Regions from separate parts of the Rhizobium acidisoli genome, predicted to be linked through region 2. Evidence: predicted binding sites of a transcription regulator. Region 2 holds the regulator's gene; each other region holds the start of a gene.
What was found. The regulator LexA, encoded in region 2, represses DNA repair genes until DNA is damaged. The targets are predictions, from matches to a motif close to TGTTCNNNNTGTGTTCNG.
Positions count from the first base shown of each region.

Region 1: the regulator LexA is predicted to act here: its motif matches at 1,167-1,184, upstream of CO657_RS22115 (YifB family Mg chelatase-like AAA ATPase).
Region 3: the regulator LexA is predicted to act here: its motif matches at 1,074-1,091, upstream of CO657_RS21890 (2'-5' RNA ligase family protein).
Region 4: the regulator LexA is predicted to act here: its motif matches at 1,181-1,198, upstream of CO657_RS13000 (ATP-dependent helicase).

Region 1 covers NZ_CP034998.1:4,533,269-4,535,468, reverse strand. Annotated here, with positions in the region: gene CO657_RS22115 (YifB family Mg chelatase-like AAA ATPase) at 1-1,077, opposite strand, end outside; gene gshB (glutathione synthase) at 1,256-2,200, opposite strand, start outside.
Region 2 covers NZ_CP034998.1:1,628,535-1,630,734, forward strand. Annotated here, with positions in the region: partial or broken gene CO657_RS08140 (ComEC/Rec2 family competence protein) at 1-844, shown strand, start outside; gene lexA (transcriptional repressor LexA) at 825-1,544, opposite strand; gene CO657_RS08150 (VOC family protein) at 1,741-2,200, shown strand, end outside.
Region 3 covers NZ_CP034998.1:4,493,223-4,495,422, reverse strand. Annotated here, with positions in the region: gene CO657_RS21900 (SDR family oxidoreductase) at 1-415, shown strand, start outside; gene CO657_RS21895 (methylated-DNA--[protein]-cysteine S-methyltransferase) at 432-995, opposite strand; gene CO657_RS21890 (2'-5' RNA ligase family protein) at 1,161-1,760, shown strand; gene CO657_RS21885 (M14 family metallopeptidase) at 1,849-2,200, shown strand, end outside.
Region 4 covers NZ_CP034998.1:2,622,508-2,624,707, forward strand. Annotated here, with positions in the region: gene CO657_RS12990 (PrkA family serine protein kinase) at 1-127, opposite strand, end outside; gene CO657_RS12995 (VOC family protein) at 535-1,011, opposite strand; gene CO657_RS13000 (ATP-dependent helicase) at 1,241-2,200, shown strand, end outside.

The DNA.
Region 1 (2,200 bases), 1.7 Mb from region 2:
GCAGGTGTGGCCCGGCTCGCCGGCCATGCCGCAGCGGCAGGGGTTCATCGCCGCGATCAGCTGGAATTTCGCCGGATAGGAAACGCGGTGGTTGGCGCGGGCGATGACGCATTCGCCGCCTTCGAGCGGCTGGCGCAGCGCATCCAGAGCCTGCGGCGTGAATTCGGGGAACTCGTCGAGGAAGAGCACGCCGTGATGGGCAAGCGAGGCTTCGCCGGGCCGGGCGCGGATGCCGCCACCGACGAGGGCCGCCATGGTGGCGGAATGATGTGGGGTGCGGAACGGCCGGCGGTCGGACAGCTTGCCGCCGGTGAGCTGGCCGGCGATCGAATGGACCATCGAGACTTCAAGCAGCTCGGCGGCCGAGAGCGGCGGCAGGATCGACGGCAGCCTTGCCGCCAGCATCGATTTGCCGGAACCGGGAGGCCCGACCATCAGCAGATTGTGGCCGCCGGCGGCCGCCACTTCGAGCGCACGCTTGGCGCTTTCCTGGCCCTTGATCTCGGCAAGATCCGGCAGGTTGGCGGCATTGGCGCGGATCGATGCTTCCGGCCTAGATAGTACCTGCGTGCCGCGAAAATGATTGGCAAGGGCAATCAGGCTGCGCGGGGCGAGGATATTGACCTCGGCGCCGGCCCAGGCGGCCTCGGCGCCGCTTTCGGCCGGGCAGATCAGCCCCTTGCCGAGCGCATTAGCGCCGATGGCTGCCGGCAGCGCGCCCGATATGGCGGCGATCGTGCCATCGAGGTTGAGCTCGCCGACGACGACATACTCCGACAGTGCATCGGCGGGAATGGCGCCGAGTGCGGCCATCAGGGCAAGCGCGATGGGAAGATCGAAATGCGAACCCTCTTTCGGCAGATCGGCCGGCGCCAGATTGACGGTTACCCGCTTGCCCGGCAGCGCCAGGCCGGAGGCATGAAGGGCGGCCTGCACACGCTCGCGGCTTTCGGCCACCGCCTTGTCAGGCAGGCCGACAATCTGCATGCCGATCTTGCCAGGCGCGATCATGACCTGGACCTCGACCGGCACCCCTTCGATGCCCTGAAATGCCACCGTACTGACACGCGCGACCATAAACCCATCCCCCTGCCCGCAAACTCTTATACCGCCCGCAACCCTTCAGGGCCAGCGGTTGCAATCTGGCACGGAAGCGGGAATAAAACAAGAACAAGAAAGGAACGTAGTCAGATATAGACTGTGACCAAGGTTGTACCCGGTCACAGTGGCTGCGTGGGGTCGCAGCGCCGCAGGCTCAGCCGCGCTTGCGCTCGATCGCATCCCAGAGCAGGCTTGCGATATCGGCGCCGCCGAACTTCTTGACCTCGCGGATGCCTGTCGGCGACGTCACGTTGATCTCAGTCATGTAATCGCCGATCACATCGATGCCGACGAGCAGGAAGCCGCGGTCTCGCAGCGCCGGGCCGATCCGTTCGCAGATTTCCTTCTCGCGCGGCGTCAGCTCGGTCGCCTCGGCGCGGCCGCCGACATGCATGTTGGAGCGGCTGTCATGTTCGGCCGGCACGCGGTTGATGGCGCCGGCGAATTCGCCGTCGACGAGGATGATGCGTTTGTCGCCCTTGCGCACATCAGGCAGATATTGCTGGGCGATGAAGGGCTCGCGGAAAAGCTGGCCGAACATTTCGAGCAGCGAGGAGAGGTTGCGGTCGTCGCGGGTCGAATGGAAGACGCCAGCGCCGCCATTGCCGTAAAGCGGCTTCAGGATGATATCGCCCATCTCGTCGCGGAAGCGGCGAATCTCGGCGGCATCCTTGGTGATCAGCGTCTTCGGCATCAGGTCGGAGAATTCGGTGACGAAGATCTTTTCGGGCGAATTGCGCACCCAGGCCGGATCATTGACGACAAGCGTCTTCGGGTGGATGCGCTCGAGCAGATGCGTCGAGGTGATATAGGCCATGTCGAAGGGCGGGTCCTGGCGCAGCAGCACGACATCCATTGTGGAAAGATCGACGCGCTCAGGCGCGCCAAGCTCGAAGTGATCGCCCTTGACGTCGCGCAGCAGCATCGGCTCGACGCTGGCATAGAGCTTGCCGTCGCGGAAGCTCAGGCGCTCAGGCGTGTAATGGAACAGCCGGTAGCCGCGTGCCTGGGCTTCCAGGCTCATGGCGAAGGTGGAGTCGCCCGCAATATTGATGCCGGCGACATGATCCATCTGGACCGCTACATTGGTGATCTTGGC
Region 2 (2,200 bases):
GCTCTGGAAGGTGGTCGGCTTCGGCCTCGATCTGGTGATCGTAGTCGCCAAGACGGTGTCAGGTTGGGGCGGCGATATCGGCGTCGGCCGCTTGCCCGCCTGGTATTTCGCCGTCGCCGTCGCAGGCTTCCTGCTGCTGACGCTGCTCCGCACCCGGCTGCGCCATGCCGGCACAATGATCCTCGCAGTCTCGACGCTCCTGGTGCTGATTCTGCCGGTTCCGCGGCCGCCGGATCTGGTGATTTCGGAGGACGGCGGTCTGGTCGCGCTCGTCGATACGGCGGCAATGGCTTCCAATCGTGAAAACCCGCCGGATTTCATCTTCGACCAGTGGCAAAGAGCGTTGGTCCTGCCGACGCATCACCCGCCGAGAATGCTGGATGGCCCCGCTATCCCACCGGAGGGAGAAGACCGCCGCGTCAGGCTTTCCCGCGAGCAGCAGAATGAAGCAAGGACAGCAATGCGGGCGGCTGCCGCGGGCGGAGAAACAAACCGCTTTTCCTGCGTCAAGAAGGCCTGGTGCACATCGAGGCTTGGCAATGGCCGTGTGGTAACCATCATCGACAATGCCGCTTATCTCGGTCCGGCCTGCGATTCGGCCGATATCGTCGTGACGCCGGTCCGTCTGCGTTTCAACAGCTGCCGCTCAGGCGCGACGCTCTTCACCGGTGAGACGCTGCGCAGGACCGGTTCCGTCGAGTTGCGTTTCGCGGATGCCGGCCTGGAGGTCGCAACCGCATTCGAAACGCTGTCGCGGCCGTGGATGCGCCAGCGCGCCTATGACTGGCGCAGCAACAGTTTTGTCGAATCTGGTCTGTCCGGTGTCAGTGATAGCGGCGAATGAGGCCGACGAGTTTGCCCTGCACCTTGACGCGGTCCGGCCCGAAGATCCGGGTCTCGTAAGCCGGGTTGGCCGCTTCAAGTGCGATCGAGGCGCCCTTGCGGCGGAAGCGCTTCAGTGTCGCTTCCTCGTCATCGACGAGCGCAACGACGATGTCGCCGGGGCTTGCGGTGCTGCCGTTGCGGATGATCACCGTGTCGCCATCGAAGATGCCGGCGTCGATCATCGAATCGCCTTTGACCTCCAGCGCATAATGTTCACCGGAGCCAAGCATGTCGGCGGGAACAACGATGTCATGGGTGTTGTTCTGGATCGCCGAGATCGGAACGCCGGCAGCGATTCGGCCCATGACCGGCACCGAGACCGAGTTGCCGTTGTCGGCGACGGGTTTTGCAGGCGCGGGGGCAGCAGCCGGCTGGGGCTTGCCAAGGCTGCCCTCGATGACGCTTGGCGAAAAGCCGCGCCGGGGCTGGATGCTGGGGCTATAGGCTTCGGGAAGCTTGATGACCTCGAGCGCCCTGGCGCGGTTCGGTAGGCGGCGAATGAAACCGCGTTCTTCGAGCGCCGTAATCAGGCGATGAATGCCGGATTTCGAGGCCAGATCCAGGGCATCCTTCATCTCGTCGAAAGATGGCGGAACGCCGGATTCCTTCATGCGCTCATGAATGAAAAGGAGAAGCTCCTGTTGTTTGCGCGTGAGCATCGGCGTGTGACCCCTGATTGAAACAAATCCAGAACAGACACTATATGTTCCATATGTGTTCCGCAAGGTGCTAAATTTCCGTAAAACTTGCCGCCAACTCGTTGAGATTTTTATTTTCATTCGCCGGATTGGCACACATGTCTTGCATTGGGGGTGGGGCTGTCGCACATCTCTTGTCGTTTGAGGGAGGGATATGATGAACGAGCGTTCCGCCAAACCGCACCCGCTGGATCATGTCGTGCTGCCCGTCGTCAATATCGATCTGGCCCGCGAACGGCTCGGCAAGCTCGGCTTCACCGTTGCCGCCGATGCCCGCCATCCCTTCGGAACGGAGAATGCCTGCGTCTTCTTTGCCGACAAGACCTATCTGGAGCCGCTTGGTATCGCCAGCGTCGAAGAGAGCGAGGCGTCGGCGCGACACGGCAATGTCTTCACCGCCCGCAACCGCGCCTTCCGCTTCCGTTGCGGCGAGGAGGGGCTTTCGGCGGTGGCGTTTGCCACCAGCGATGCCGGCCGCGATCATCGCAACTACGCCGGCAGCGGATCGAGCGCCGGCGAGATGCTGCAGTTCAGCCGGCCGATGAAAATGCCTGATGGGTCCGAGACCATCGCCGGCTTCAAGCTGGCCTTTGCCGCTGAGCTGCGCGCGCCGGATT
Region 3 (2,200 bases), 1.7 Mb from region 2:
GGACCGGATGGTCGACGTCAACATCAAGGGTGTTCTCTATGGCATCGCCGCGGCGCTGCCGATCATGAAGGCGCAGGGATCGGGGCAGATCATCAACCTGTCTTCGATCGGCGGCCACAGCGTCTCGCCGACGGCTGCCGTCTATTGCGCGACGAAATTCGCAGTTCGTGCGATCTCGGACGGGCTGCGGCAGGAGACTGATCGCATCCGCGTGACCGTCATTTCTCCCGGCACGACGACCTCGGAACTGGCCGAGACGATCACCGATCCGACCGCGCGGGACGCCATGAAGGCGTTCCGGGCGATCACGATCAGTCCGGAGGCCGTCGCCAATTCGATCCTCTACGCCATCAGCCAGCGCGACGACGTCGATGTCAGCGAGATCATCATCCGACCGACGGCGAGCCCGCATTGAGCAGCCGGCATTTCGACTAGAGGCCCAGCGACTGCTGGGCCGGCGGCGGTGGGGCAAGGCTGACGCCTTCGAGTTCCAGCATACGGGCCTTCGATGACGAACCGCCGGGAGCGGAGAAGCCGCCGATCTTGCCGCTGGCGGCCAGCACCCGGTGGCAGGGAATGATCAGCGCGACCGGGTTCTTTGCCATCGCCTGGCCGACGTCGCGGGCGGCTTCCGGCCCAGCGCCGAGTTCTTTCGCCAGCGCGCCGTAGGTGGTCGTACGGCCCCAGCCGACGCGCCTTGCTGCCGCATAAATATCCCTGAAAAAGGTATCCTGGCCGGCCAGATCGAGTTCGACGCCGGAGAAATCCGTTTCCTCACCCTGGAAATAGCGCTTCACCGCCGCGACCGTTTCGAGCACATCCGGCGTCGGCGCGCCGGGTTCGGCATCCGGCAGGCGGCGCAGCAACAGCCGTTCGGTCGCTTCCGCTGACTTCGTCGGCAGCTGGAAGCGGGCGATGCCAGCGTCGCTCCAGGCGATGCCGCAGAAACCACCGGCGGTTTCGAAGGTCAGATAGTGGTATATCGTCTGGGCCATGACAGAGCCTCCACGTTTTTCGATTACCACCAAAATCGTACGGGACGGCCGCTGTTTCAACCCGATTCTTGCGCCTCGTGTTCTTTTTTTGTTCCAACCGTGCTACCCTTGCGCGATATCCTGGCGCCATGAGATGGGGAGCGGGCCATGACGGCTTGGAAGCCGATGAACCAGACGTCTTTTGCCTTCGCACATGATCGCAACGGTCGCGGGCGGCGGAGCAGAATGGACAATACCGGCAACCGGCTTTTCTTTGGTCTCTGTCCTCCACCAGCCATCGAGCGACAGGTGGCCTCGATCGCCGACGATTATAAGAATGCTTTCTCTCTTTCCGGTCAGTTGCGGCTGACGACACTGCATGTAACGATCCGCTGGGTCTGCGACTATCCTAACTTGCCGGAACACGTGATCTTCGCGGCACTGCAAGCCGGCGTTGGAGCCGAGAGCCCGCCGATCACCATCACCTTCGACCGGATCATGAGATTTCCGCAGGCGCAGGCGCTGGTACTCGCTGGTGAAGGCGGGCGGAAATCCCTTGCCAGGCTGCATCTCCAACTCGGCGTCGCCATGCACAATGCCGGACTGCCGCGCAGTATCGGCCACACATTCACGCCGCATATGACTCTGCTCTATGACCGCAAGGCCGTGCCGGCAATGATGCTCGACAGACCGGTCTCGTGGACGGCGTACGAACTCCTGCTGATCCACAGCGTTCTCGGAAAAACCAAACACCACATCGTCGATCGCTGGCCGCTGCTCGGCTGAGGCACCGTGCACGGTGAGACTTGCGCTTGCCGGATATCCGCGGATAAAGGGAAGAGCCGTTCGGATGGCAATGCGGAGCGAAGGCAGCATGGACGTTTCAGAAATCATCATCCCCGGCGATACGCCAGGAACGGAGTGGCGGCTGCCGGTGCTGCGTTTTGCAGGCCACGATCCGAAGGCGCCGAAGATCTATATCCAGGCCGCACTGCATGCCGGCGAGCTGCCGGGAACGGTGCTGCTGCATTTCCTCTGCGAACGGCTGCGGCAGGCGGAGAGCGAAGGCGGGATCGCCGGCGACATCACCATCGTGCCGCAGGCCAATCCGATCGGTGCGGCGCAATCGCATTTCGGCGACCTGCAGGGCCGTTTCGATCTTGGGTCACGCACCAACTTCAACCGGGATTTCCCGCTGATTTCCATTGCCGATCGGGCCACACTGA
Region 4 (2,200 bases), 990 kb from region 2:
CGGTCGCATTGGCATAGGCGATCGGGTCTTTTTTGCAGAGATCGAGATACTCGGCCACCGACATATCGGTTTCGCGGCGCGCTTCGTAACTGCGCGTAAACGCATCGAATACGGATTCGTTCAGCATGGGCCCTCCAGTAAGGTTATGCCGCAGGCTCAAAGTCGTATAACCATCGAGATGGCTACGACGTTCCTAAGAATCAATAATTTCGTAGGTATATTCGACGCTCACCGGCTGTTTCTTGCAACGCACAAAAACGTGCATGCACCGGTTATTTTTACTCTACGAAACTGTTTCTCATTATAGTTGAAAAAAGCACCCGTGCGGTATCAGCACATTTCGCGACGTGACAGAAAGATGAAAAGGGTGTGCAATGTCGCCCGTGATTCGAGTTCCGGAAAAATCGACGATTGGCAGCCAAATCTGCGCAGAGTCGATGCTGGACAGCATGTGCCGATCGACGCCCGAGGTGGTGGAAACGGCCGCATGCCGGCCGCGAGCCAATCGTTCGAATCATTCGCCGCCGGCAAAATTCAGCCGTTGAATGCCTTCTCCAGCGCGGCGACATCGATCTTGACCATACCAAGCATTACCTCGGTCACGCGCTTGGCCCGCTCGCGGTCGTTGTCGGCAATCATCTCGGAAAGCATGCGCGGCACGATCTGCCAGGAAAGTCCCCAACGGTCTTTCAGCCAGCCGCAGGCCTCCGGCGTGCCGCCCTTGGCGAGGAATGCTTCCCAGACCCGATCGATCTCGGCTTGGTTTTCCAGCAGGATCGCGATCGAGAAGGAATGGTTGAAGCTGTCGAGCGGGCCGGCCTTCATCGCCAGGAAGGCCTGATCGCCAAGCGTGAACTCGATCAGCTCGACGCTGCCGGGAGGCCCGCTCGGCGTTTCCGCCGGAAGGATGGTGGTGCGGCCGACCCTGGAATCCGGGATGATGGACACATAGAATTCGACGGCTTCGCGTGCTTCCTCCGCGAACCAGAGATTTGAAACGACCTTCGCCATGATACAGCCTCCTTGCTGACGGTTGACCCGGACCCCTGTCCGACGATCCAAGGACGCCCCGCCGGCGCGGGTTCCGACAGAGTGCTGCCGAAATTTTTCCGTCATGGAGTAGCCGTCGCGCGCGGCGCCGCTGCCGCCATGCGCAAACCCCTTGGGATAGCGGCGGTTCGGGAATGAAAGCAGAACATCTTTTCTGGTCTTTCCTTCCCGAATCACTACATTACGCGCCATGAGCAATAGTTTCGACGATATTCCCTTCTTCGACGAAGAGCCGGGCGAGATGGCGCGCAAGCCGCAGCCGCCTGCCGCGCCCGCCGGAAGGGCGCCCGCCACCGGCGGCATTGCCGCCCGCGCCATGGCCGCCCGCGACGGCGGCAGCCGGCCGGATTATCTCGCCGGGCTGAACCCCGAGCAGACGGAAGCCGTCGAAACCCTGGAAGGCCCTGTCCTCGTGCTTGCCGGCGCCGGCACCGGCAAGACGCGCGTGCTGACAACCCGCATTGCCCATATCCTCAATACCGGCCGCGCCTTCCCCTCACAGATCCTCGCCGTCACCTTCACCAACAAGGCGGCCCGCGAGATGAAGGAGCGCATCGCGCTACTGGTCGGCGGCGCCGTCGAAGGCATGCCCTGGCTCGGCACCTTCCACTCGATCGGCGTCAAACTTCTGCGCCGCCATGGCGAGCTGGTCGGCCTGCGCTCCGATTTCACCATTCTCGACACTGACGACGTCGTCCGCCTGATCAAGCAGCTGATCCAGGCCGAAGGTCTCGACGACAAGCGCTGGCCGGCCAAGCAGTTCGCCGGCATGATCGACACCTGGAAGAACAAGGGGCTCGGTCCGGCCGATATCCCCGAGGGCGACGCCCGCGCCTTTGCCAACGGCCGCGGCCGCGACCTTTATTTCGCCTATCAGGCGCGCCTGACGACGCTGAACGCCTGCGATTTCGGCGACCTGCTGATGCATCCGATCGCGATCTTCCGCAAGAACCCGGATCTCCTGAAGGAATATCACGGCCGCTTCCGCTATATCCTCGTCGACGAGTACCAGGACACCAACACCGCTCAATACATGTGGCTCCGGCTCCTCGCCCAGCGCGCCAAGGGCGAGCCGCAGAACGTCTGCTGCGTCGGCGACGACGACCAGTCGATCTATGGCTGGCGCGGCGCCGAGGTCGACAACATCCTG